Regions from separate parts of the Agrobacterium sp. 22-209-1 genome, predicted to be linked through region 4. Evidence: riboswitches for the same ligand, from Rfam matches in the RefSeq annotation. Region 4 holds a riboswitch; each other region holds the start of a gene.
What was found. Region 4 has a riboswitch for cobalamin ahead of ACQZ48_RS20950 (acyl-CoA thioesterase). Riboswitches for the same ligand answer to the same signal wherever they lie in the genome.

Region 1: linked by a shared signal. The riboswitch ahead of ACQZ48_RS06145 (CbtB domain-containing protein) and the one ahead of ACQZ48_RS20950 (acyl-CoA thioesterase) in region 4 are both predicted to bind cobalamin.
Region 2: linked by a shared signal. The riboswitch ahead of ACQZ48_RS13435 (DUF1636 family protein) and the one ahead of ACQZ48_RS20950 (acyl-CoA thioesterase) in region 4 are both predicted to bind cobalamin.
Region 3: linked by a shared signal. The riboswitch ahead of ACQZ48_RS01805 (ABC transporter substrate-binding protein) and the one ahead of ACQZ48_RS20950 (acyl-CoA thioesterase) in region 4 are both predicted to bind cobalamin.

Annotation. Positions count from the first base shown of each region.
Region 1 covers NZ_JBNWCH010000002.1:378,991-385,917, forward strand. The annotation lists gene ACQZ48_RS06115 (GNAT family N-acetyltransferase) at 1-235, shown strand, start outside; gene ACQZ48_RS06120 (hypothetical protein) at 240-584, opposite strand; gene ACQZ48_RS06125 (superoxide dismutase) at 805-1,407, shown strand; gene ACQZ48_RS06130 (metallophosphoesterase) at 1,520-2,365, shown strand; gene ACQZ48_RS06135 (c-type cytochrome) at 2,626-3,060, shown strand; gene ACQZ48_RS06140 (c-type cytochrome) at 3,152-4,072, shown strand; cobalamin riboswitch at 4,211-4,438, shown strand; gene ACQZ48_RS06145 (CbtB domain-containing protein) at 4,600-4,782, shown strand; gene ACQZ48_RS06150 (CbtA family protein) at 4,794-5,504, shown strand; gene ACQZ48_RS06155 (hypothetical protein) at 5,509-5,823, shown strand; gene ACQZ48_RS06160 (type 1 glutamine amidotransferase family protein) at 5,998-6,564, opposite strand; gene ACQZ48_RS06165 (GNAT family N-acetyltransferase) at 6,586-6,927, opposite strand, start outside.
Region 2 covers NZ_JBNWCH010000005.1:84,401-91,327, reverse strand. The annotation lists gene cobN (cobaltochelatase subunit CobN) at 1-1,400, opposite strand, end outside; gene cobW (cobalamin biosynthesis protein CobW) at 1,403-2,440, opposite strand; gene ACQZ48_RS13435 (DUF1636 family protein) at 2,437-2,862, opposite strand; cobalamin riboswitch at 2,983-3,197, opposite strand; gene cobO (cob(I)yrinic acid a,c-diamide adenosyltransferase) at 3,331-3,948, shown strand; gene ACQZ48_RS13425 (cobyric acid synthase) at 3,950-5,407, shown strand; gene cbiB (adenosylcobinamide-phosphate synthase CbiB) at 5,394-6,359, opposite strand; gene cobD (threonine-phosphate decarboxylase CobD) at 6,358-6,927, shown strand, end outside.
Region 3 covers NZ_JBNWCH010000001.1:403,180-410,106, forward strand. The annotation lists gene ACQZ48_RS01785 (class I SAM-dependent methyltransferase) at 1-571, shown strand, start outside; gene ACQZ48_RS01790 (pseudoazurin) at 584-1,063, opposite strand; gene ACQZ48_RS01795 (ABC transporter ATP-binding protein) at 1,060-1,860, opposite strand; gene ACQZ48_RS01800 (FecCD family ABC transporter permease) at 1,857-2,810, opposite strand; gene ACQZ48_RS01805 (ABC transporter substrate-binding protein) at 2,882-3,913, opposite strand; cobalamin riboswitch at 4,072-4,306, opposite strand; gene ACQZ48_RS01810 (GNAT family N-acetyltransferase) at 4,346-5,224, opposite strand; gene argE (acetylornithine deacetylase) at 5,428-6,552, shown strand; gene ACQZ48_RS01820 (2-hydroxyacid dehydrogenase) at 6,576-6,927, shown strand, end outside.
Region 4 covers NZ_JBNWCH010000012.1:58,022-64,948, forward strand. The annotation lists partial or broken gene ACQZ48_RS20935 (hypothetical protein) at 252-455, opposite strand; gene ACQZ48_RS20940 (hypothetical protein) at 782-949, shown strand; gene ACQZ48_RS20945 (LysR family transcriptional regulator) at 941-1,828, opposite strand; gene ACQZ48_RS20950 (acyl-CoA thioesterase) at 1,831-2,667, opposite strand; cobalamin riboswitch at 2,767-2,957, opposite strand; gene ACQZ48_RS20955 (DUF1852 domain-containing protein) at 3,233-4,216, shown strand; gene ACQZ48_RS20960 (methionine synthase) at 4,244-5,272, shown strand; gene ACQZ48_RS20965 (flavin reductase) at 5,299-5,799, shown strand; gene ACQZ48_RS20970 (GNAT family N-acetyltransferase) at 6,298-6,927, shown strand, end outside.

The DNA of each region.
Region 1 (6,927 bases), on a different contig from region 4:
CATCGGCCGCAAACTGCTCGATGCGCTGATTGCGGAAGCCACCGCGCGCGGCTTTCGGCAGATGATCGCCGTCATCGGCGACAGCGCCAATGCGGCTTCAGTCGGCGTGCATCGCGCTGCCGGTTTCGAACTTGTCGGGACCTTCAAGTCCATCGGCTGGAAACATGGCCAATGGCTGGATACGGTGCTGATGCAGCGTTCGCTGGGCGAGGGCGATACCACGCCGCGTTTCTGAACGATCAGGGTTTCGTGGAACCGGGGATTTCCACCTTCAGCGTGTCCCCGGCAAGCTCGCTACCCAGCTCCACGGCCTTGGTTTTCTTGTCGTAGACGCAGATATGGCTGACCGTCGCATCGGCACCCTTCGCTTTGCCGGTCAGGATGGCGAGACCGTAATTTTCGCTACCGACAGGATCGACCACCGCCTTGGCATCCTCGATCATGTCCTTGGCTCCGGCTAGGCAGGCTGTCTGCACATCCGCCACGAATTCCTTCCAGGCATCGTCCGACGATGCGGCGGCCGGCAGGGCGAGGGAGGAGAGGGCGGCGGCGAGAATAAGGGGACGGATCAAAGCGCGGGTCATGGAATTTCCTTCCTGCAATCTCGGTAAAAGCGAACCGATAGGGTGGAAAACGGTACGCCGGGGTTGTGAAACAAATATGGTGGCTACCGGTGCTGGAGGAATTTTCCCCTTTGGCGGAACATTTTGATATTTCACAGGTTGCCCAAATGGAGCTTCGCTCCTATGGTCCGCTCACACGGTTTCTAGGAGCGGTAACCCGCTGCAAAAAGGAGTAAAAACCATGGCCTTCGAACTTCCTGAACTCCCCTACGACTACGACGCGCTTGCACCCTACATGTCGCGCGAGACGCTCGAGTTCCATCACGACAAGCACCACAAGGCTTATGTCGACAACGGCAACAAGCTGGCTGCCGAAGCAGGTCTTTCCGACCTGTCGCTCGAAGAAGTCGTGAAGAAGTCCTTTGGCACCAATGCCGGTCTCTTCAACAACGCCGCGCAGCACTACAACCACGTCCATTTCTGGAAGTGGATGAAGAAGGACGGCGGCGGCAACAAGCTGCCGGGCAAGCTGGAACAGGCATTCGCCTCCGATCTCGGCGGCTACGACAAGTTCAAGGCAGATTTCATCGCTGCCGGCACCACGCAGTTCGGCTCCGGCTGGGCATGGCTCTCCGTCAAGAACGGCAAGCTTGAAATCTCCAAGACCCCGAACGGCGAAAACCCGCTGGTTCACGGTGCAGAGCCGATCCTCGGCGTCGACGTCTGGGAACATTCCTATTACATCGACTACCGCAACCTGCGTCCGAAGTACCTCGAAGCCTTCGTTGATAACCTCATCAACTGGGACTACGTCCTGGAGCGTTACGAAGCCGCTGCCAAGTAAGGCTTGGCGAACGGAATTTTTCAAACACCCGGCCTTTGTGCCGGGTGTTCTGTTTTTGGCATGTCGCGCGTTGTCACAAGCTTGTCATCCGCCGGGTTTATCGCGGCGCATCATGACTGAAAAAACCACGCCTCTCTTCTCCTTCGGCATTGTCGCCGATCCCCAATATGCCGATGCCGATCCGCGCCCGGAGATGGGTCGTTATTACGCCGAGAGCCCGAAAAAGCTCGCAGACGCGATCGACGCCTTCAACCGCGAGGAATTGGCCTTCGTGGTAACGCTCGGCGATATCATCGATCGCGGCTTCGACAATTTCGACGCGATCCTTGCCGTTTACGACGGGCTTCGACACCGCTCGGTGCTGCTGCCGGGCAATCACGATTTCGCCGTCGCCGCCGAGCATTTGCCGGCTATCCACGCTCGCCTCGGCATGTCCGCCCCCTGGCATGATTTTTCCATCGGTGATATCCGCTTCGTCGTGCTTGACGGCAACGAGGTCAGCCTGTTCGCCCCGTCGCCCGGCGATCCGCGACGCGCGCTTGCCGCAGACCGGCTGAAGCGCCTCAACGATGCGGGTGCCATCAATGCGCAGGACTGGAACGCCTCGCTTGGCGACGAGCAGTTCGAATGGCTGCGGGAGGTTTTGCAAAAGGCGGATGCGGCGGGAGAAAAAGTGATCGTTCTCTGCCATTATCCTGTCTATCCGGAAAACGCCCACAACATGTGGGACGCGCCGCGTATCCTTGAGCTTCTCGGCTCCCACCCGTCAGCCGTCGCATGGTTCAACGGCCATAATCACGAGGGCAATTACGGCCTGTTGGGCAATACCCACTTCGTGAATTTCAAGGGCATGGTCGATACGCCTGACCAGAACACCTTCGCCATTGCAGACGTCTTTGCCGACCGCATAGCGATCCGCGGTTTTGGGCGTGAGGAAGACCGCATTTTGGCCCTCTAAGCCGGGCCTTGGCTTCTCCAAACGGCAACTGCGTGGGGGAATACGCCGCGCCGCTTGCTTTCAGCCAATTATTCTCATTCAGCCTGCCGTCATAGTGAGGCCCTAGAGCCGGGGGGTGACCTGCATTGTCACCTCGTCTTAGGCTTCTGTTTTCGCGATGGAATTCACCGCAATGTGACTTTTTTTCGCCATGCGGAAAGGGCATCCTCGCCCGGTTCGATAAAGCGCCGGTGTCCATGCCGGAATCAAGGAGAGTGTGCATGAAACTGAAAACCATCACGGCGGCCATGCTGTTCGGCTGTCTTTGCGCCGGAGCTGTTTATGCTGCCGGCGAAGTCGAAAAACGCGAAGGCATGATGAAGCAGATCGGCGGCTCCATGGGTGCGCTCGCCGCCATCTCCAAGGGCGAAAAGCCCTTTGACGCTGCCGCCGTCAAGGCTGCCGTGACGACCATCAGCACCAATGCCAAGGCTTTCCCCGACCAGTTCCCCGTCGGCTCAGAGACCGGTAGTGCGGCTGCTCCCGCCATCTGGGAAAACTTCGACGACTTCAAGGCCAAGGCAGCGAAGCTCGGAACGGATGCCGACGCGGTTCTCGCCAATCTCCCCACCGATCAGGCCGGCGTCGCCACCGCCATGAAGACGCTCGGCGCCGATTGCGGCACCTGCCACCAGACTTATCGTCTGAAGAAGTAGTCGCAGCACTTTGAAAACGCCGCTTCCCGGCGGCGTTTTCTCAAGGCACGAAAGACATCTGACCGGATCAGGTGACAATGGGGAGAGGGGCATGTCCTCCATCTGGACGAAACTCGTCGGCGGGGCCGTCGTCGCGGCCATTGCGGGCTACGGCATTTTCGCCTGGGTTACCGCGCCGCAGCGGCAGGCGCCGAGCCATTGGGTGAGCCTGGGCGAACCGGATCTGGCCAATGGCGAAACGCTGTTCTGGGCGGGCGGCTGCGCAAGCTGTCATGCGGCACCCGACGCGAAGGGCGAGGCGCTGTTGACGCTTTCGGGCGGGCAGGCGCTGAAAAGCCCCTTCGGCACCTTCCATGTCCCCAATATTTCCTCCGATCCACAGCATGGCATCGGCGGCTGGACGCTGGCGGAATTCGGCGATGCGATGACGCGCGGGGTGGGCAGGAACGGCGAACATCTCTATCCGTCCTTTCCCTACGCCTCCTATGCCCGCATGACGCAGAAGGACGTCAACGATCTCTTCGGTTATCTGAAGGTCCTGCCGGCCAGCCAGAACGATGCGCCGGATCACGAGTTGCCGTTCCCCTTCAATCTGCGCATGGTGCTGGGCGGCTGGAAATTCCTTTATTTCGACCCCTCGGCGCGGCCCCGCGTCGAGCTTGCCGATGCCAATGCCGAATTGCTGCGCGGCCAGTATCTGGTGGAGGGGCCGGGCCACTGCGGCGAATGCCACACGCCGCGCAACGCGCTTGGCGGTTTCCTGAAAGACAAGTGGCTGGCCGGCGGCCCCAATCCGGAAGGCGAGGGCCGCATTCCCGACATTACCCCCGGCTCGCAAAGCATCGGCAGCTGGGCCAAAGCGGATATAGCCAGCTATCTGGAAACCGGCTTCACCCCGGAATTCGACAGCGTCGGCGGCTCGATGGTCAAGGTGCAGCAGAATATGGCGCATCTGACGGCCGAAGACCGCGATGCGATTTCCGCCTATCTGAAAGCCATACCGGCGCGGTAGGGCCTGATACCTCTCCTCCGTCATCCTCGGGCTTGACCCGAGGATCCACCACCACGCCAGCCCATGGATCCTCGGGTCAAGCCCGAGGATGACGAACGAGAGGTGGGTAAGCGCCATTGACTCCCGGCCCCGCCCATCCGATAACATGTCCGTGATGGTTCCTTCCGGGCGTTCCGGAAGGTGAAAAGGGAACACGATAGGGAGAAATCCTCATTCGTGGCTGCCCCCGCAACTGTGAGCGGAGAGCCTGAAACGAAATGCCACTGGCAAGCCATCTCGCCTCCATCAAGGGCGAAGGCGATGCCGGGAAGGTGTTTCAGGTTTTGACCCGTAAGCCAGGAGACCTGCCATCGCGGAAATATCCATGCCGGCGGGGTGTCCGGAAGAGCGGAATTTCAGGGTGGTGGCATCAATGCCTCCCTGTATCAGTCTCGTATCCCCGTGGTGAAGTATATCGCATGCGGTCCTGCGGCTTTGCCGTTCGGCCGCATCTAAAGGCGCGGGGTCGCGCCGGGAGAGGGGTCACCATGTCCACCAACCTGAATACGGCCAATTCAGCCGTTTCCGTAAAAACAACCAGCGTCGCGCAGTCGCTGACAGCGATCGTGCTTGGCCTGTTCGTCGTCGGTTTTGTCGGCTTTTCCCACGTGGAAGCCGTTCACAATGCCGCGCATGACACGCGTCATGCCAATGCCTTCCCCTGCCATTGAGGGGAAACGGCATGTCATTTTTTCGCAATATCGTCTTCACCGCCATTCTCGTCGGTATCCTTGGCGGCTTCGCGGTCTCCGCCATGCAGGCTTTTGGCACCACGCCGCTCATCCTTCAGGCGGAAACCTATGAGAGCGCCGGCGAAGCGCCCCATAGCCATAATGCACCGGGGCCCGGCGCTGCGGTTCCCGCTCATGAACATAATGACGAGGCCTGGGCTCCGGCCGATGGTTTCGAGCGCACCGCCTATACCGTCGCCGCCAATGTGCTGACCGCCATCGGTTACGCGCTGGTGCTGACCGGCCTCATGTCGTTGCGCGGCACCAATACCGGCTGGCGTGAGGGGCTTTTGTGGGGCGTTGCCGGTTTTGCGGCCGTCATGCTCGCCCCGATGATCGGCCTGCCGCCGGAACTGCCGGGAAGCCCGGCCGCCGCACTTGAGGCGCGCCAGATCTGGTGGCTCGCGACCGTTGCCGCAACCGCGGGCGGCATTGCGTTGATCGCCTTCCGCCGCGAACCATGGGCGGTTCTGCTGGCGATGGTGCTGATCGTCGCGCCGCATGTGGTGGGCGCCCCCCTGCCGCCGGAAGGCGAACATGCGCTGGCGCCACTGCCGCTGGAACGTCAGTTCATCGTTGCCGCCACCGTCACCAGCTTCGTCTTCTGGGCACTTCTCGGCACGTTGAGTGCGTTTTTCCTGAAGCGCTTCCAAGAGGCTTGAAACCATGCAGGACGCAGCGGAATGGAGTGAGGAGCTCGATGCGCTGCGTTTTGCCGTTCCCGGCCACGGCGCTTTCTGCGCCGTGCATCGCCTTGCTTTCAAGGCGCTCCTCGGGGCAACCCCGGGGCGCGAGGCGGCTCTCTCCTGCTTTCATGAACACCAGGCTGCTTTTATCGCTGCTGCGCTCAGTAAGATAAAACGCTCGAATTTGCCCGCAGGTCGCAGCCTGCATCTGAACAGCCGCGATATTCGCCGTGCGATTGCAGGTGAGGGCGATGCTTCAGCGGCGCGGGTGTGCCGGGTGCTTGATCGATATTGACTTGCTCCATATTCCCACCTCCGTCATCCCGGCCTTGAGCCGGGTTCCCGTCGACGCGCGTCTGCGAGGCGGGAAGAGTCTTTTTCAGCCCAGAGACTTAGGCTGGCTGGATTCCGGCTAAAGGCTGGAATGACGGGGAAGTGGAGGGCTGTAAAGCATTGAGGCGGATGCGCCTCACCGATGCTCTGCCGCAAAAACCTGAAGTTCCGCCTCGGCTTCCGGACCAAAGAGGCCGAGGTGTTTCAGGATTTCCACGGCGAAACTGACCGGCGCGCTGCCGGGTGCCGTGACGATGCCACCATCGCTGACCGCTTTTGGCTGATCGCGATAATGCGCCTCACCGCGATAGGCCGGATAGGCCTTGTGGGATGCCAGCGAATTGCCGGTATGGCTGACGTCGTTCAGAACGCCCGTGCCGCCGAGCGCGCTTGCCGCCGCGCAGATGCCGGCCACCAGCCGATCCCTGTCGCGAAACCGGTGCACCAGCCCGCCAAGATCGACAGCCGTTCTCTTTTCCCAGCTGAGACCGCCGGGAATGACGAGCGCATCGATGTCAACGGGATCGAGCGCGTCATAGGATGTGTCCGGCGTCACCTTCAGCCCGCCCATCGAGGTCACGGGCCTGCCATCAGGCGTGGCGTGCACGATCTCGACACCGAGATAGCTGCGCGCTGCCGCCGTAAGCAGCGCCGGCTCCCAGTCGGCAAAATCCTGCGCGAGCGCAATGGCGATCCGTGTCATGGCTGTCTCCGTGGGCTTTAATCAGGCGATGGACTGCATGTAGCGCATGCCGGTGACCGGCCGCGGCGCGAAATCCATGTTTTCGTAGAAACGATGCGCCGCCACATTGCCGGTCGTGGCGCTGACGGAAAGATAGTCGCAGCCGAGACGCTTGGCGATATCGCGGGCGCGGGAAACCAGATGCTGGCCGGTGCCATGGCCGCGATGGCCGTCACGCACGAAGAGATGATGCAGCTCCAGTCCGCGTCGGCCTTCCTGCGCCCTGTAGAGCGGCAGAAGCAGGGCGTAACCGATCAGCGCGCCATCGGCTTCGGCGACAAGACCATGCACCCAGGGCAGGGCGCCGAACAGGTCGCGCTCAAG
Region 2 (6,927 bases), on a different contig from region 4:
ATTGCCGCGCCCCATGTCGCGTTCACGGATGCGGCAGATGCCGACGGCAACGCGGAGAAAAAAACCTCGTAGGTGGAAAGATCAATTGCCGCTTCCTGTTGTTCGACGCAGTCGAGCAACGCCCGCGCAGTCTCAGGAATATCCTCGACCGTATAGCCAGCCCCGGCGAGATCCTGCATCATTTCGAGAACGCTTTGCGGCACATCGAGACCGACGGCATAACCGGTTCGCCCGGGCGCCGCACCGGGATAGTCCGGCATCAGAATAACGATCCGCCGATCCCTTGGAGCGGCATTCCGCAGCCGCAGGAAAGCGGCGATGCGATTTGCCGTCTGCTCGATGCGATCAGCCTCGGGTACATTGAGCAAACTCGCGCCGCCATCCACACGCGCCTGTTTGAATGAGATCGCACCGACGAGAATCCGGCCATCCAGCTCCGGCAGGACGACATGCATGGCGAGATCGGAAGGATTGAGACCGCGCGCATTTTCCGCCCATCCGTCCCTCCGCGTCGTCGCCATCACCACCTGAAACACCGGAACGCCCATCCGGTCAAACAAGGTTGCCCCGTCATCATCCGTCTGACTGGCGAAGGCGGTGGCGGCAATGATGGCGGCGGGCTTCAGATCGGGCAGCGCCGTTTCGAGGAAACGGATCGCCTCGCCATCCTTCAGACCACTGACAAAAATCGGCAATGGCGCAAAGCCGCGCTGCGAGAGCGCCTTAAAAAGCGCGTCCACCGGTGCGGCATCTGCCGCCAGAAGCATGGAGCGGTAAAACAGAATGGGCAGAACGGGCACACCTTCGGGAAAACCCGCGCAGGCTTCCGCCCTATCCACAACGCCCCTGCCGGGCCGGTAGAAACCGGCTTTTGGTAGCGGCTCGGCTTCGATATCCGGCCATGCCTCGGCCCTTGCAAGAGCGGCGAGACCAAGGGCAAGCCGATCCATATTCTCTTGCCCACCCTCACGGAAGAAGGAGAGGACCGAGGCCAAAATCCGCCGATCGACGGTCGAGGCCGCTTCCAGTTTCTCGTCCCTTTCGCTGCACTCACCCGGCAAAAGCAGAAGCTTGATGCCACGCCCGTGCGCAAGAATGGAAAGCTGATCGACGCCGTAACGCCAGCGTTCCGCGCCGCCGAGAATCCGGATAAGAATAACCTTGGCATGTTCCGCCGTCTTTTCGACCCAGAGATCGACCGACATGGGATGCCGAAGCTCGGAGAGGTTGGCGGCTGACAGGGAGGGGAGCGCCCCCCCTGTTCGCCGCCAGGCCTGTTCCAGCCCGGCAAGATCGCTTGCCGAAAAAGACAGTATCACCACATCAGACCGGGGCTGGTTGAGATCAACCGGCTCGATCAGATCGTCCAGAGACGAGGATGTGGTAGCGAGGATGTGCATCGTCAGGCGGCCAGCATCTGTTCGATCTTTTCGCGGTTGATGCCCTTTTCGCCGATGACGACGAGGCGGCTGCGGCGTTCCTCACCCGCAGCCCAGGGCCGGTCGTAATAATGGTTGACTCGGCTGCCGACAGCCTGCACCTGCAGGCGCATCGGCTTTGCGGCAATTTCGATGAAGCCCTTGATGCGCAGGACATTTTCGGCAGCGGCCGTCTTGGCGATACGGGCCGCCAGCGCTTCCGGATCGGTAACAGTCGGCAGATCGATGACGAAGCTGTCGAAATCGTCATGCTCGTGGTCGAGTTCGCCATCATGGTGGGTGCGGCGGTTTTCGATATCCTCTTCCACCGCAAGGCCAAGACCGATCAGCACGGCGGGGTCGATGGCGCCATTGGAGGCCACAACGATCTTTGCCGCCTTCGGCAGATGTTCGAGAACATGCGCCTTGGCCTTGTCCAGACCGGCGTCATCCAGCAGATCGGCCTTGGTCAGCACGATAAGATCGGCACAGGCGACCTGATCCTCGAAAACCTCTTCGACCGGGTCATCGTGATCGAGCGCCTCGTCATTTGCCCGTTGGGTGGCGAGCGCTTCCATGTCGTGCGCCACCTGACCCTCGGCAAGGGCGGCGCCATCCACTACGGCTACGACGGCGTCCACCGTCACACGGCTCTTGATCGCCGGCCATTGGAAAGCCTGCACCAAGGGCTTCGGCAGGGCAAGGCCCGAGGTCTCGATGAGGATATGCTCCACCTTCGGCTGACGGCTCAGAATCTGTTCGATGGCGGGCTGGAAATCATCCGCCACCGTGCAGCAGATGCAGCCATTGGCCAGTTCGACGATGTTTTCTTCCGGGCAGCTTTCAATACCGCAACCTTTGAGAATCTCGCCATCGATGCCGATATCGCCGAACTCGTTGACGATGATCGCCAGCCGCTTGCCGTCCAGCTTTTCGAGAAGGCCGCGCAGCAGCGTGGTTTTGCCAGCCCCCAGAAAGCCGGTGACGATGGTGCAGGGAACGCGGTCCAGAAGGGTGCTCATGATCTCTCCTCGGTAAAATCGAATGGGGGAATGCGCGCCACCATGCCGCGCTTTAAGGGTTCGGGGCGGCCGCGCCAGGGCATCAGGCCGTCGGGGGCGGCCGCCAGCAGCTGCGCACCGGTCAGCAAATCTTCCGCATCACCGGTCGTCAGCCCGCCGAAGACATAGGACCAGCCATTGGCGCTGCGCAGCACGGCGCTAAGCCCGCGCTTGCAATTGGCGAGGCAGTTGACGGAACGAACGGTGACACCGGTTTCCTGCGCCTTTGCGATGACGGCATCGGCGAGACGTGAACCGGGGCGCGGTTCGGCATTGGGATCGGTTTCATCGCGGCAGCTTCTGCAAACGAAGACGGTCACGCCGGACGCTGTTTCGTTCTGCGTGTTTCCGCCTGCACATGAAGATGTCGCTGAAATATCCAAACCGTATCGTTTCCCGCGCCTTACAAAAAATCTCGGGGGTGCGGATGCCGAATACGGCATGCGGACAGACGCAAGCCGGGTGTTCGATCTAACCGACTGACCGGAGCACCCCGCCCGGCAGACGTTTTTCCTGAAACGGCAGGTCTCCTGGCTCGCGGCTTTACATCCTGACACCGCCTTCCCGAACCCGTTAAGGCGTCCAGTGGCTTTACGGTGCGGGCTTACCGCTTACAGTTGCGGGGGCAGCCACGGAATGACCCGGTAATCGGGTTGGAACCGTGTTCCCTCTTAGCTTTTCCCGTTGCCGGGAAAAGACCGTCAGTCCGTTACCCTTAGGCTGAACGGGCGTGGGGGTCAATGCCGCGACCCTGTGGCCCGCACATTGCCGGGTGCGGCAAATTGGGTATAGTCGCCGCTCCGAATGGCGGGGCACCGGGTCCCACGCCGCTGGATGAAAAGGAAAACGCGATGACACGCGACATCAGCGACAGCGAAGCCGAACGTCACCGGCAGAAAATGGTCAACCGCAAAACGGTGCAGGACGCCGAGGTTGCGGAAAAGACCATCGAAAAAGGTCTGCTGATGATCAATACCGGCCCGGGCAAGGGCAAATCCACCGCCGCTTTCGGCCTTGCCCTGCGCATGCTCGGCACTGGGCGGCGGGTCGGCGTGGTGCAATTCATCAAGGGTGCATGGTCAACGGGAGAACAGCAGGCGCTGAATCTGTTCGGCGACAGGGTGGTGTGGCGCACCATGGGCGAAGGGTTCACGTGGGACACGCAGGATTTGAAGCGCGACGTCGCGGCGGCGGCAAAGGCCTGGGAAGAAGCCAAGGTCCTGATGGCCGACGAGACCGTCGGCCTGCTGATCCTCGATGAGCTGAACATCGCGCTCCGTTACGATTACCTGCCACTGGAGGAGGTGGTCGAAACGCTGTCCAGCCGAAGGCCCGATCTGCACGTCATCGTTACCGGCCGCAACGCCAAGCAACCGCTCATCGACGCGGCCGATATGGTGACGGAAATGACCCTCGTGAAACATCACTTCAAGGCGGGCGTAAAGGCGCAGGCAGGGATAGAATTCTGATATGACTGCGCGCGTGCTGATGTTTCAGGGAACCGGCTCGGATGTCGGTAAATCGCTGATGGTGGCCGGCCTTGCCCGTGCCTTCACCCGGCGCGGCCTGTCCGTCATGCCGTTCAAGCCGCAGAACATGTCAAACAATGCGGCCGTGACCGCCGATGGCGGCGAGATCGGCCGCGCACAGGCGCTGCAGGCACGGGCGGCGGGCGTGCCGCTTTCCGTGCACATGAACCCGGTGCTCCTGAAGCCGCAGAGCGAGACCGGCGCACAGGTGGTGGTGCAGGGCAAGATCGCCGGCAATGCCAGGGCGGCCGATTATCAGCACATGAAGGCCGGGCTGATGCCGCGCGTGCTCGAGAGCTTCAACCGCCTGAAACAACGGGCCGATCTGGTGCTGGTGGAAGGCGCGGGCAGCGCCTCCGAAATCAACCTGCGTACCAATGACATCGCCAATATGGGTTTTGCCAGAGCTGCGGACGCGCCTGTGATCCTGATCGGCGATATCGACCGGGGCGGCGTCATCGCCAGCCTCGTCGGCACGAAAGCCGTGCTCGAAGCTGAAGACGCGGCGATGATCGAAGGTTTCATCGTCAATCGCTTTCGCGGTGATCCGGCCCTGTTTTCAGACGGCATGCGGATAATTGCGGAACAGACCGGCTGGGCCTCTATCGGGCTTCTGCCACATTTCTCAGATGCCGCCAAACTGCCGGCGGAAGATGCGCTGGGGCTCTCCGGCCCGGCCCAACAGAAGCCTGGCGCAAAGATCCGCATCGCTGTGCCGATCCTGCCGCATATTTCCAATTTCGACGATCTCGATCCGCTGGATATGGAACCGGATGTCGAACTGATCCGCGTGCGGCCGGGCGAAACCATTCCGGCCGATTGCCGGCTGGTGCTGCTTTGCGGATCGAAAGCCACCATCGCCGATCTTGCCGTGCTGAAAGATGCGGGCCTAGACATCGATATAAAGGCGCATGTGCGGCGCGGCGGCTACGTTCTCGGCCTTTGCGGCGGATACCAGATGCTCGGAAAAACCGTTGCCGATCCTGACGGCATCGAGGGATCGCCGGCAACTGTCGATGGGCTCGGTCTGCTTGATGTCGACACGGTTTTGACGGGCGACAAAAGGCTGGTTTCCGTTACAGGCGTGAGCTTTGATGGTATTGGTTTATCCGGCTACGAAATGCATGTCGGGGAAACCACGGGAGCAGCGGGCAATCTGGCGTTTTCGACGATCGACGGGCATAGCGATGGAAGCATTTCACCCGACGGTCGCGTCTTCGGCACCTATATTCACGGCCTCTTCGCGGATAACAGCCAGCGGAGCGCGTGGCTGGAACGTCTCGGCGGGCAGGGCACGGAGCTGAACTATGATGAGCAGGTGCATACGGTTCTCGACCGTCTCGCTGCACATATGGAAAAGCACCTCGATCTCGACCGTCTGCTTGCTATAGCGCGATAAGGATCGCCAGAAGTCCGAACAGGCCGATCAATAGCAGGTCGGCAATCCGCACAAGCCGCAGCGCCCTGCGAATATCGCCGGCAACCAGCGCCGCCCTGCCACCTTCCCCCATGAAACGCGCCTCAATCATCTGACCGCCATAGGAGCGCGGCCCTGCGAGCGCAAAGCCGAGAGCACCGGCCAACGCCGCCTCCGGCCAACCAGCGTTGGGAGAACGGTGATGATGGGCATCGCGACGTATCGCGGCCACAGCCCTGCCGGGTGATGCGCCCTTAACAAAAAACGCGGCAACCACGAAAAGACCGCCGCTCAACCGTGAGGCCGGCAGATTGACCAGATCGTCCAGCCGGGCGGAGGCCCAGCCGAAGGCCTCATGGCGGGGTGAGCGATGGCCGATCATGCTGTCAGCCGTATTGATCGCCTTGTAAGCCGCGCCGCCCGGCAGGCCCAGGATGCCGAGCCAGAAGGCGGGAGCGACGATGCCGTCGGAAAAATTTTCGGCCAGACTTTCAACCGCCGCCCGGCAGATCGCCGCTTCGTCCAGCTTTTGAGGATCGCGCCCGACGATCATCGATACCGCCTCGCGGCCGCCTTCCACACCCTCACGCTCCAGAGCAATGGCGACAGCCTCCACATGCTGCTCAAGACTTTTCTGCGCCGGAAGCGAAGCTCCCAGCACAGCAACCAGTAAGTTGCCGAAGGGCAGAAAAAGCAGGGTGGATTGCGCAAGCCATGCAACAAGCAGCGTCAGCCCGACGAAAACGAGGAGAGCCGCGACACCGGCCCCCTTGCGCTGTGAAAATGACGCACTCTCCCGGTTCCATTTTTTGTCCAGCAGCGCGATAAGCGAACCGATCCAGGTGACGGGATGGCCGATACGTTTGAACAGCCATACCGGATAGCCGGTCAGGCGTTCGATCACGAGCGACAGGAAAGCGAGAGCAAAAAACATGGGCGAAACAGTACCAGAAAAGGCGAAAGCTGCGATCCGTCACGGTGGCAATCTCGGCAGGGCGCGTCTGCTGTTTCCTGAAGCGCCTGAACCGTGGATCGACCTTTCGACTGGGATCAATCCGCACTCCTACCCGCATTCGCCGATCCCCGCCAGCGCATTCGCCCGCCTGCCGGAACCGGACGCCGCCGAAGAATTGAAACGTCTGGCGGCAACGCATTTCAATGCGCCTTCCGCCCGGCATGTAGCGCTTTCCCCCGGCACGCAGATGCTGATGCCATTACTGGCTCAGATCGCTATCGCCCGCGGGGCAAAAAGCGGCGCCGTCCTTTCCCCCGCCTATGCGGAACATGCCCGAACCGCACGCATGGCCGGACTGGCTGTGACCGAGGCGGAAAACATCAGCGCGATGTCGGCTCATGACTATGGCGTCGTGGTCAATCCCAATAATCCCGATGGCCGCATCACGGATCGCACCGCCTTGTTGTCGCTGGCCGCCGCCATGCACCGCAAGGGTGGGCTGCTCGTCGTGGACGAAGCCTTCATCGAGACAGGAGGTGCCGAAAGC
Region 3 (6,927 bases), on a different contig from region 4:
GGACTGGTCGGAGACGATGCTGGGGCTTGCCCGGGAAAAGGCAAAAAGCCGTGGGCGCAGCATCCGCTTTTTTGTCGGCGATGCCGAAAATACGATGGAGCCGGATGAAAGCGCCGACGTCATCATCACCCGCCATCTGGTCTGGACGCTGGTGGACCCGCAGGCAAGCTTTGCCGAATGGTTCCGTGTTCTGAAACCCGGCGGGCGGCTTCTGATCGTCGACGGCGATTTCGTGAATACCGGCTGGCGCGAAAAGCTGGTGAAGAAACTGGCCACCGGCCTGGAGAGCATCGGCCTCGTCAAACCGGACCAGCCGCACAAGCCGGCGGACCCGGAAAATACCTTCAACAGCATTCTTTCCCGCGTTTATTTTTCGAAGGGCGCAAGGGCCGGCGATGTCGCGGCGCTGTTGCGTGCGGCTGGCTTCGAACCTGTTGCAATCGATCAGGAGCTTCAAGCCATTCACCGCGCCCAGGCGAAAAACTTCAGCCTGCTGAAAGGCATTCTGCGCGGGCTGCAGCACCGTTATGCGGTCTGCGCGGTGAAGCCGGGTGTTTCCGTAAAGGGGTGAGGCGGTATCCCTTTATTTTTCCGCCTGCTCGAAGAGGTCCTCGAACCTTGGCTTTGCCCGGACGGGCACGTCCACAGTCCGGTAGCTCTGCGGCAGGGTGGCCTCGCCGACCTTGATCAGCATGACCATGCCCATGCCATAATGCGGCGAGCATTTGATGCCGTAAAAGCCCGGTTTTTCAAAGCCGGTCTCAAATTCGTCATTGATCCGGCTCTTGAAACCCTCGACACCTTCTGGAACCATGCCGTCAATGGTCGCGGCATTGTGGCTCTTGTGGGTCGGCACGAAGCGCACGCGGTCACCGGGGGCGATCTCGAGAAAATCGGGCTCGAACACCATCGGGCCTTTTTCGCCCCTGTTCATCATCTTCACCTCGAAGGTCTCGGCCAAAGCGTGAAGGGGAAACCCTGCGGCCGAAACGGCGATTGCGGCAGCGGCACAAAACCGTCTGGCCTTTGCAGCAGAGCTTGCGAACGTAATGACTGTCATCATCGTGCCAATACTTTCCTTGCATGCTCGGCCCGCCCATGGGCCGGCAAAAAACGAATATGGGAAAAGCCCCCCTCATCCGTGGTGACCACGCACTCCACCCCGAAGACGGCGGCTATTGTCGCCGGTGTCAGCACCTCGCGCGGCGGACCGACCGCGATCATCTCGCCCCGGTGCATGATGGCGACGCGGTCACAGAACATGGCGGCGTGATTGAGGTCGTGCAGCGCCGCTACAACGGTCAGGCCTTGTCGGCGCACCAGATCGAGCAGGCCGATCTGGTGACCTATGTCGAGATGGTTGGTCGGCTCGTCCAGAAGCAGGACATGCGGCTCCTGCGTCAACGCGCGGGCGATATGCAGGCGCTGCCGTTCGCCGCCGGAAAGATGGTGCCAGCTGCGCTCCGCCTTATCAGCCATATCCACATTGGCGAGTGCTGCGTCAACGATGGCGTCATCCTGCTGCGACCAGGCGGAAAGCGGCCCGAGGTAGGGCGTGCGTCCAAGCTCCACGGCCTGTCGTGCGGTGATGCGTTCGGTGGTTTCAGCCTGCTGCTCAACGAAGGCGAGCCGGCGGGCAAGGTCTCGCCGTCCCAGCGAGGCAAGCGGTTCATCTCCGAGCGTAACGTGACCCCGGCGCGGCTTGCGAATGCCTGCCAGCATGGAGAGCAGCGTGCTTTTGCCGGAACCGTTCGGTCCGATGACACCGAGAAACTCACCGGAACCGACATCGAGTGAAACGCCGCGCAAGATGTCTATATTGCCGGCGTGGAAATGCAGGTCGTGGGCGGACAGTTTCATGAACGCCCCCTCTTCTGCCCGAGGATGAAGGCAAAGGCGGGCGCGCCGACGAGCGCGGTGATGACGCCGATGGGCAGCACCTGGCCCGGAATGACGATGCGAGAGAGAATATCCGCGACGATCATGAAAACCGCGCCGGTCAGCGCCGTCACCGGCAGCAAGATACCATGGCGAACGCCGACGAAGATGCGCGCAGCATGCGGAATGACGAGGCCCACGAAGCCGATGGAGCCGACCAGCGACACCATCGCAGCCGTCATGATCGCCGAAACCGAGATCAGCACGGTATAGACCCAGCGCACCGGAATACCGAGCGAGGCTGCGGCCTGACCGCCGAATGCGAAGGCATCGAGCGCCCGCGCGTACCAGAGACAAACGATAAGGCCCGCAAGGCTGACCGGTAGCGCCAGCCAGACATCCGGCCAGCGCACGCCGGAAAGATTGCCGAGCAGCCAGAACATGATACCGCGCGCCTGTTCAGCATTGGCGGATTTGGTGACGATGAAGGAGGTCATGGCGTTGAACAGTTGCGAACCGGCAACGCCCGCCAGAATGATGGCGCTGTTGCCATGCCCCGCCTGCACGGCCAGAAGGCTGACCAGCGAAAAAGCGACAAAAGCGCCGATGAGCGCGCCCGCCGGCATCGTCAGAAAGCCCGCGCCGAAGCCCAGAAGTGCCACGGCGACGGCACCGGTGGAGGCACCGGCAGAAATTCCGAGAATGTAGGGATCGGCAAGCGGATTGCGTAAAAGAGATTGCAGCACTGCTCCGGCGAGCGCCAGCGACGCCCCGCAGCAGGCGGCAACAACGGCGCGGCTGAGGCGGTAACTCCAGACGATGCCTTCATCCAGCGGTTCAAGCGGATAACCCGCGTGGAAAACGCGGTTGGCAATCGTCTTTGCTACAACATCCAAAGGGATGGCAGTCTCGCCGATGGCCGCCCCGGCCATCAGCGCGACGAGCAGCAGGGCGAGCGCGGCAAATGCCAGCCCCGCCCTACCAAGATGGGTGGTGAGACGGTTCACTTGGCGAGGCCAGCGGCCGAAATCGCCTCGGCCAGCGTTTCAATACCTTCGATGGTTCGAATGGTCGGGTTCATCGCCTGCGCATCCATCTCGAACACATGACCTTCCTTGACGGCGGGCATGATGCTGGCCACGGGATCGGTGGCGAGGAACTTCAGCTTGACGGCAATATCATCGGCGGGGAAACGGCGGCGGTCCATCTTGCCGGCGACGATGATGGACGGATTGGCCTTGGCGATGGTTTCCCAGCCGACGGTCGGCCATTCTTCATCGCTTTCGATGACGTTCTTTAACCCCAGCGCGGACATGATGTAGCCGGGAGCACCATTGCGACCTGCGACATAGGGATCGATATCCAGCTCGGCGCTCGAGAACCAGAAGACGGCGGAAAGCTTGCCATTGGCTGAGGCGATCTTGGCACGGGCGGCTTCTTCACGCTTCTTCAGGTCGGCAACGACCTCTTCACCGCGGTCCTGCACGTCGAAGATTTTGGCGAGGTCGCGGACTTCCTGATAGATCAACTCCATGGTGAAGCCGGTGTTGCGTACACCATCACCACCGCCGGAATTGTCCTTGCCGACGCAATCGGCAGGCGAGGTATAGACGGGAATACCGAGTTCGGCGAATTGCGCCGGCGTTCCGACAACACCCTCGGGACCGATCTGCCACTGGAACTGCGTCGTGACAAGGTCCGGCTTCTTGCCGACGACCGCCTCGAAGCTCGGATCATTATCGGCCAGTCGCTCGACCTTGGCATTGGCCTCCTCGTAGCCCTTCAGAACCGGACCGATCCACAGCGCCGTGCCGACGACCTTGTCCGCAACGCCAAGCAGGTAAAGAACCTCTGTCGTGCTCTGGCCAACGGAAACGGTGCGGGTGGGCGCCTGCTTGAAGGTGATCTCCTGACCGCAGCTGTTGATTGTCAGGGGATAGGTGGTTTCGGCGGCATTGGCGCCGACCACAGGCAAAACCGAAAGCACGGTTGCCAGAAAGCCGGCGTGAACCGGCAGGCGTCTAGAATGAAACATGTGTTCTCCAGTCGAAAGTAAAACTTATTCCAGAGCAGCAGGCGTCAGAACGCGCAGCAACAGCGGGACGTCTTGTACGGAGAACGGTAATAGGACGCAAACGAAATGTTATGAAATAACATTACAAAATCCTCCTCCGGGCTTCCCCGCCCGTAACGATGGTTCATATTTTGACGGCAGGTCTCCTGGCTCACGGATTTGCGTCTCTCATCTGCCTTCCCGTATTCCGAAAAATACAGTGGCATGACGCCTTGAAGCGTCACGGGGATGAACGACAATCCGCTTACAGTTGCGGGGGCAGCCACGGCATTGGGCGAAAAAGATCGCCCGCACCATGTTCCCTATTAATCCCTTCGCCTTTCGGCTGCAGGAACCGTCGCTTTCTCACATAAGGGGCAAGAAGCGGGGCGTCAATTGCGATAGTGCCGCACCTCAGCACAAAGACGGGCCTGCCAGGGCGAAAATCATTGCGGAACCGCAGCCTGCCGGTTGCGGCGCGCCTTTCGACATGGTGGTGAGCGTTTCGATCACCACCAGCCCGGATTGCGCCAGGAAGTCGGTCAGAAGACCGCTGTCACGAACGGCATCAAGACGGACAAGCTGACCGTCCAAATCGGAAAAATGCCGCCTGACCAGCGCGATGGCCGCCGTCTCGTCGCCCGCAACGACCGGGCCGACAATATGGCCCCGCCCCGCTGCGCGTCGCAATGCAAATGCCTCAAGACGATCCGCCTCAAACAGGCCATAACCTTCGTCTTCCCGCAGGAGACGCTGCAGGACGCGCCGGCGCGAGACACCGAAAGCCGTCTCATCCAGATCCGCAACAGCGGACAAATGGTCCTCCGAAAGTGGCTTGATCCTCTGTTTTCTTCCGAGCGCCGGCATCTCGGGAAGGCAACGCGCCTTGCCCCGAAGGAGATGTACTTTTTCCGTCTCTCCGGCAAAACCCAGCCCGGCAAACAACCGCCTCGACTCGTCCGTGGCGTTGAGCCTCAGGGATATGGCAGGGAATTTCGCCAGAAGCCGCCGCACCAGCCATGGTGCCACGCCCTGCCCCTGAAGGCGCGGCGAAACGATGACCATGCCGAGCGTCGCAAAACCCTCATCATAGCGAAACAGCATCGCAGTTGCGACAGCGCGGTCGATTTCGTCAAGCGCGGCAAGACCGACGCCACATTGACGCAGGAAACACCATTCATTCGCGTGATATCGCCACCCGACAGCCATGGAGAGGGCGTGCAGATGATCGGCCTCCACATCGGCGATATCCACGGTTCGCAACTCGAAACTATCGACCTTGAGCAGCTCCATGACAAACGGCTCTCATTTCCTCCGGCGCGGAACCTTGATCCCGGCAACCCAGCCCACGACATCCGAAGATAGCCAGCCTTGCCGGCAGGAATTTTCCGAAAGCGCTGGAAGGACACAACAATCTACTGAAATCACCCCTATTTCAGCAGATAAACGCCGCAGGCCGCTCTAAGCTTTTCAACGTTGAAGCGACGGAGACAGCCATGAACGCAATCGACATTCTGGAGCGTCTTGTCGGCTTCCCATCGGTCGTCGGAACCGCCAATGGCGATATCGCCGGATGGATCGCCGATTATCTGGAAAGCCACGGCGCGAAAGTATCGCTGCTTGCCGGCCCGGAGGGCGACCGCGCCAATCTCTTCGCGAGCTTCGGCCCGACGGATGTCGCCGGATACATCCTATCCGGCCATATGGATGTGGTGCCTGCCGGTGAGCCGGAATGGTCCTCCGATCCCTTCACGCTGAGAGCCGAAGGCGAGCGTCTTTACGGGCGCGGAACCACGGACATGAAAGGTTTTCTTGCCACGGTTCTCGCCGCTGCACCGGCATTTTCGCGCATGGCGTTGAAGCGGCCCGTGCATATTGCCTTTTCCTATGACGAGGAGGCGGGCTGTCGCGGCGTGCCGCACATGATCGCCCGATTGCCGGAACTATGCGCAAAACCGGCGGGCGCGATCATCGGCGAACCGAGCAATCTGCGCGCCGTGCGCGCCCACAAGGGCAAGGCCGCCGCACGCATCACCATTCGCGGCCGCTCCGGCCATTCCTCACGGCCGGATCAGGGCGTGAACGCCATTCATCTGATGACCGGCATCATGGCAAAGGCGGTCGAGACCGCACGGGCTCTCACGGAGGGGCCCTTCGAAGCGACGTTCGAGCCGCCCTATTCCTCCCTGCAGATCGGCACGATGAAAGGCGGACAGGCGATCAATATCATCCCCGATCTCTGCGCCATCGAACTGGAAGCGCGGGCAATTGCCGGGGTATCGCCGGTGGCTCTGCTCCAGCCGGTGCGCGACGGCGTCGAAGCGCTTGCCGCCGAGGGCATCGACATTGAATGGACGCCGATGAGCGATTATCCGGCGCTGTCCCTTGCCGCCAATGCACCGCTCGTGAAGCTTCTGGAAGAATTGACCGACGCGCCATGCATCGCCGCCGTCAGCTACGGCACGGAGGCCGGGCTTTTTCAGGCGACTGGCATCGACGCCATCATCTGCGGCCCGGGCGATATCGGCCGCGCCCACAAGCCGAACGAATTCATAACGGTCGGTGAACTGTCGGCTTGCCAGTCAATGCTGGAAACACTGGCGAACCGCTGCACGGTTTAAACCTTCGGAACCACGGATTTCAGATGACTTTCTTCTTCAATTCCGACGCGAAGCGCGGCGAGATTTTCCGGCAGGCTCTGGCACGCGACCTGCCGGAACTGCCTTTTTCGATGGATGCAGCCAGCGTTGATCCGGATGCGGTTCGATACCTCATCACCTGGACTGTACCTGATGATATCGGCCGCTACCGCAATCTCGAAATCCTGTTTTCCATCGGTGCTGGCGTCGATCAGTTCCACATCGAAGCCGTCCCTGCGCATGTAAAAGTCGTGCGCATGGTGGATGACGGCATCATCCGCATGATGCAAGAATATGTGAGCCTCGGCGTGCTGGCGCTTCACCGCAACCTGCCGGTTTATTTGAAGCAGCAGCGCC
Region 4 (6,927 bases):
TGAAGGGCAAGACACCGATCGGCCCGAAGGGCCCGGTTTACCGCTTGGTGGTCACGCGCCTGCATAAAAGTGTCCGACGCAACCCGCGGATTGCGTCGCGGACGGATCACCGCCGGCGCCAGCAATCCGCGCATGCGGACGCGGTGGTTCCGTGTGACATGGAAAGGGTTCCGGCAATGTGCCGGAACGTATTCCGCCACAGGCGGAGAAAACCGGCACAGACTGAAATAGTCGCTGATCCCAGCGGCGATTTATGCAGTCAGGCCGGATGGAAGTCCGCGAGGCGATGTATTCGGCGGAAAGAGCTGACGGTAGAACGCTTCAACACGGGTCGGCGTGACACGCTCAGCCTCACGAAGGATTGGCAGCCCGAGTGCATCGGCAGGAGCGGGCAGAAGCACCGAAGCCGTCAGACGGCACGCTTCGCAACCGGATCCGATCTTGTGGTGATCGTGCTTGGCCTTGCCATCCTCCGATGGGAGGCAGAGAACCGGAAGAGTTCCGTCCGGAAGGACTTATTGTGCTATTTCGCTGAGAGGGATCTGGCTGTTAGCCAGCGTCGGTGGCTCATTGGCAAAGCCTACCAACAACAAGGCAAGCGCGCACATGGTGCGCACGACGCATTGTTCGGCAAAGCCCAATCGCTTGATCATCGATCCCCATAGTGCCTCTTGTGACACAATTCAGACACTATATGCTATGCGGATTCTGTACAATGCGGCATTTGAACGCCATCATTGGTCGCTGAGCTCACCTGAGGCGATGGCGCTATCATTGAGGGATGATTGATGTCAGCAAACGCGACGAGTTTTACCAGCAGGCATATTGCCGCGGCGTCTGTTCCCTGCGCGACAGCAATATCCACCGCCGCAGCCAGGGCCGTGAGCCGATCGAGATCGGCAAGCTCTATTACAGCAATGTCGATGCTGGCAACGACGTGTCAGGCTGAGGCCATGCGCGACGTCGCGAGAAAACCGGCGATGAAGTCAACGGCCTCTTCGCCGCTTCTCAAACCGAGGTGAATACTCTTCTGTATCCCTGATTTGCCGATACTGACGGGACGAACTCCGAGCTCGGCGGCTTCCCGACGCACCAGCCAGTTCGGGATGGCGCTGACGCCGCGACCGGCTGCGACGAGCTGTAGCATCATTTCCGTGGTCTCGACATTCCGGTGGTGGCGCGGGCGGCAATTTGCAGGCGCAAGGAAATGCGTGAACACATCCAGCCGCTCGGGTGGCACAGGATAGGTGAAGAGCGTTTCATCCAGCAGATCCGCAGGTTCGGCATGGTCCTTGGCCGCCAGAGAGTGATCGGCCGGTACGGCAAGAACCAGTTCGTAGTCGAACACCGGTAGATAATGGACGCTAGGCGCTTCGATCGGGTCCGGGGTGATCAGGATATCGATCTCGTATCCGGTCAGCGCCGCCACGCCGCCAAAAGCAAATGATGTCGTCAGTTCCAGGTCCACATGCGGCCAGTCTACCAGATAGGGCTTTGTCACGCCCATCAGCCATTGGTGACAGGGATGGCATTCCATCCCGATCTTGAGCGAGCCTCGCTGTCCGTAGCGGTAGTCGGACAAGACATCCTCAGCCCTTTCGATCTGTGGCAGGACGCGCTGCGCCAGCGCGACGATGTAGCGGCCGGCCTCGGTGAGACGAAGATTGCGGCCGTCCTTTTCCCACATGGCGACGCCATAGCGTTCTTCGAGCTTGCGGATCGTGTGGCTCAGCGCGGACTGGGTCACATTCAGCCGTTCTGCCGCCGCCGTCAGACTGCCCATGCGATCGACTTCGCGCAGGATCGACAGATGTTGCCTGTCCAGCATCGTTATGCGCCTCCTTTGTCGAGGGGAAAGACTTCTATCTGTTCGCTGTCTCGAACAGGAACCGGCCGGTGATCTTCGTCGACCGCGACCATGGTGAAATGTCCGGTAGCCGTGATATGCCGCTCGCCCGTCAGAAGGTTTTCCGACCAGAGTTTTGTCTCGACGGACATGGAACTGCGGCCAACGCTCGCGACACGTGCCTCCGCCTCGACGATTTCGCCGATCTCGATTGGCCTTGCAAAGTCGATACGCTCGGATGATGCCAGCACCACTAGCTTGCCGGAGTAGCGCGATGCCGTCACGAACGCAGCTTTTGTCATGTAGGCGATTGCCTCGCCCCCGAACATCCGGCCGACGCTGTTAGCCTGATCCGGAAAGACGATTTCGACCATGGCAAGCATATCGCTTTCGCCCGGCGCGTCCTCGGGAAGCAGTTTGGGTAAGGCGTAATGCGCGGCGTTCTCGCCCTCTGGAACGGCAACCATATGGAAGACGCCGCGCGTACAGGTATGCCGTTGACGGCCGACAATTGTCTCTGCCACCATCTCGACCTCAACAGTCAGGGAACGGCGGCCAGCCTTGACGGGTCTTGCCGTGAATTCGACGATGTGCCCGATGCGTGCGGGCTGTTTGAAATCGATACGTTCGCAGGACGCGGTCACAAATGGTGCGCGCCCGAAGCGGGTCGCCGCGATGAAAGCGACTCGATCCATAAGGGCGAGGCCGGTCCCTCCGAAAAGAGTTCCGTGATGGTTTGTGTCACCAGGGAAGACGATATCGACGAGTTGTGTTGTCGACAGGTGCTGCATGGGCTTGTCTGTCGTGTCGGTGCTGATCATCGGCGCTACCATCAGGTTGTGGCAGGGCTGGGCAATGACGCAGAGACGACGGCGCAGAGATGCCGATCGCGAAAGCGGCACTCCGGGACACCCCGCCCGTGGACGTTATCTGTCGTGGCAGGTCTCCTGGCTCGCGGATGACCGCTCCCGCCCGTCTTCCCGGGATAAACCCAGTGACAAAAATGGACGTTCGCTAGCCGCTTACAGTTGCGGGGGCAGCTCCGGCATCTGACCGAATTCCCTCTTAGCTCCGGACTGTCGTCCACAGAACCACGACGGTAAACCAATGTCCCATGCCGCTCGTGGGGTCAAGGCCTCGTTTCCGGTCGGCGGGCCAGACCACCCCGCAAGCCATGTCGCTTACCCAAAACCATGAGGACGGCTCATGTTTCAATGAAATGAAATCAATTTTTCTCCATCAACGGCTCAGGCATAAGAGGGGCGCGCTCCAGGCCATAGACAAGCTAAAGATTGTTGATTGAGAAACACGAGAGAAAAAATGAGAGCACTGAAAGAAAAAGAAACAGATTCAGGGTTTTTCTCGGTCCATGAGAACAATATTGCCATGAGCGGTGAATTTACGTTCTCTCTCAAGAGCATTCCTTTTGACGAGGATTATCAACCCTCGGAAAATACGCGGCTCACGACTAACTTCGCCAATCTGGCCAGAGGGGAGAGCCGCCGGGAGAATTTGCGCAACGCGCTGAGGATGATCGACAATCGCTTCAACGCCTTGGCGCATTGGGACAATCCGAAAAACGATCGTTATTCTGTCCAGCTCGAGATCGTTTCCGTCGAGATGAGGATTGATGCTGAAGGCAATACTGATGCTTTCCCCCTGATCGAAATCCTGAAAACGAATATCGTCGATCATAAGACAGGCGAACGCATCGAAGGCATCGTCGGGAATAATTTCTCCTCGTATGTTCGGGATTATGACTTCAGCGTCGTGCTGCCGGCTTACAATAAGGATCGCCTGGCATTTGGCACGCCGGAGAATTTTGGCGATCTGCATGGAAACCTGTTCAAGTGTTTCCTGAATTCAGATGCCTACAAAGAACACTTTCAAAAACTTCCGGTCATCTGCCTGAGTGCCTCCAGCAGCAGGACATACAGCCGGACCGGTAATCAGCACCCTGTATTGGGTGTCGAATACCAGCAGGATGAATTGTCGTCGACCGATCGATACTTCCAGAAAATGGGATTGAAGGTTCGCTTTTTCATGCCGCCGAACAGCGTCGCGCCTTTTGCATTCTATTTTCTCGGTGATCTGCTCGACGATTACACCAATCTCGAGCTCATCAGCACAATCAGCACCATGGAGACTTTTCAGAAGATTTACCGGCCCGAAATTTATAACGCCAATTCCGCGGCAGGGGCCTGTTATCGCCCGAGTCTCGGGCATCAGGACTACTCATTGACGCGTATCGTCTACGATCGCGAAGAGCGTAGCCGGCTGGCTGTCGAGCAGGGAAGGTTCGCTGAGGAGCACTTCATCAAACCCTATGGGACTGTTCTTGAGCAATGGTCTACCAAACACGCCCTTTGATGAACTGAAAGCATAAGGTCCCCCATCATGAAAACACTGTTGCCCACGTCAACCGCCGGCAGCTTGCCGAAACCTTCATGGCTTGCAGAGCCTGAGAAACTCTGGTCGCCTTGGAAATTGCAGGATGACGAACTGATCGAGGGCAAGCAGGACGCCTTGCGCTTGTCCTTGGACGACCAGCGGCAGGCAGGTATCGATATCGTCAGCGACGGCGAGCAAACGCGCCAGCATTTCGTCACGACATTCATCGAGCATCTCGATGGTGTCGATTTCGAAAAACGCGAGACCGTCAGAATCCGGGATCGCTATGATGCGAGCGTTCCGACAGTCGTCGGCGCCGTGTCGCGCAAACAGGCGGTTTTTGTCGAAGACGCCAAGTTCCTGCGTCAGCAGACCAAACAGCCGATCAAATGGGCTCTGCCGGGGCCGATGACGATGATCGATACGCTCTTCGACGATCACTATAAAAGTCGCGAAAAGCTGGCCTGGGAATTCGCCGGGATCCTGAACCAGGAGGCTAGAGAACTGGAGGCTGCCGGGGTGGATATCATCCAGTTCGATGAACCCGCATTTAATGTCTTCTTCGATGAGGTGAATGACTGGGGTGTTGCCACTCTGGAAAAGGCAATCGAAGGCCTGAAATGTGAGACTGCCGTTCATATTTGCTACGGCTACGGTATCAAGGCCAATACGGACTGGAAAAAGACTCTTGGGTCGGAGTGGCGGCAGTATGAGGAAACTTTCCCCAAGCTGCAGAAATCCAGCATCGGCATGATCTCCCTGGAATGCCACAACTCTCACGTTCCGATGGATCTTATGGAACTGGTTCGCGGCAAGAAGGTGATGGTCGGAGCGATCGATGTTGCGAGCAATACCATCGAGACGCCGGAGGAAGTGGCCGCTACTCTGCGAAAGGCACTTCAGTTTGTCGATGCCGACAAACTTTGCCCTTGTACCAATTGTGGCATGGCACCCCTGTCTCGCCGGGTAGCACGAGGCAAGCTGAATGCTCTCGCCGCAGGAGCGGAAATCGTTCGAAAAGAACTGTCAGCCTAGCGTTACCGGAGCCGCAGGAGGCCGACATGAACATGGTGAACCATCGCTTCGATATTGTGGACAAAGCCACGTTTCGCAACGGCATGTCGCGTCTCGGCTCTGCGGTCAACGTCGTCACCACCACATACGGCGGGAAGCGTTACGGCTTCGCCGCATCGGCTGTTTGCAGTGTCAGCGACACGCCGCCGACACTTCTCGTCTGCATCAATCGAGCCAGCTCATCTTTTCATGCGTTTGAGCGTGCGCGACACTTCTGCGTCAACACGCTGATGCCGGGCCAGGAGGATATCTCGAACGCTTTCGGCGGAAAGAGACCGGTGAAGGATCGATTTGCGCTTGGCGAATGGAAAGACGGCCTCACGGGTGTCCCGATTCTGGCTGACGCCTCGGTCAGCTTTGAATGCGAGCTGACCAATGCCGTCGACGAAGCAACGCACCGAATTCTTTTCGGGTGCGTGATCGACATTCGCGAGAGCGAAGAGCAGGCAACGCTGCTCTACTGCATGCGTCGCTATCTCAAGGGATAGCGGATACAGGCCGTCGTGACACCGGCGTTCACCTCTCCCACCACATCCTCCGAAACTCTGTTGTATGTAACGTACAAGATGGAATCCATGTTTTGCAATAGCTCCATTTCGGGGCTCTACAGGTTCAGGGGGCGGGAGCGAGGGGTTTGTGCCATCTCCTCCTGATGCCCTCGACGTCGCAGGGCTGCGACCAGCAGTCGTTCGATCCATTCGACGATCGCGGCATTCAGCGTCCTGAACACGCTAATGAAGCAAACCAGTTTTTCCAGAACTTCAGCCACGTTCACCGGGTCACGGGTGCAGGCTTCGGCCGTCTTTGGCACGGTTCGACAGCTATCGGGCACGGCATTGTGAAGGATGTGATGCCGAACGCATCACCGTTTCGGTGAAATGTTGCAAAGCTCCACTGATTTCGAGCAAAAGCTGCGGCGCGGTGGGGTTATGATCGAGCCGCTATGCGCCACGAGCGGCACGAAACAGTGGGAATTGATAGAGGACATGCGTGTGAGTGAAATCCTCAAGCTCGGAGAAAGAAACCAGATCGACGCCTTCGCGATGCAGATCGACGATGTGGCGAGGGCGGACCTTGAGCAGCTTCATGCGCTGTCGATTTCGGTCGGCTGGCCGCACCGCCCGCAGGACTGGCAGTTCTTGCGCGACGCCGGCAAAGGCGTCGTTGCGATCGATGACATCGGCCGCATCATGAGTTCCGCCATGTGGTTCCGTCAATCGCCCGAGCTCGCAACGATCGGCATGGTCATCACCTCGCCGCGCTTGCAGACGCATGGCACGGGCCTCTGGTTGATGGAAAATGCGCTACAAGATCTTGACGGCATAGACCTGCGCCTCAACGCAACGCGGGCTGCCCAGAGGCTTTACCTGTCCCTCGACTTCGTGCCGGAAAAGATTGTTTATCAGTGCCAGGGTATCGTCACCGATGCGTCCGTCGAGCAGGATTTTTCCGGCGACTTGCGGGTCTTGGGCGCTGATGATCTCGCCGCAGTGACGGCGCTCGACGCGGCGGCCTTTGGCGTGGTGCGCTCAGGCGTCATCGAAAAGCTCATGGCCCATTCGCGAGGCTACGGCTTTTTCCACGATGGCATACTGAAGGCTTTTGCCCTCTGTCGC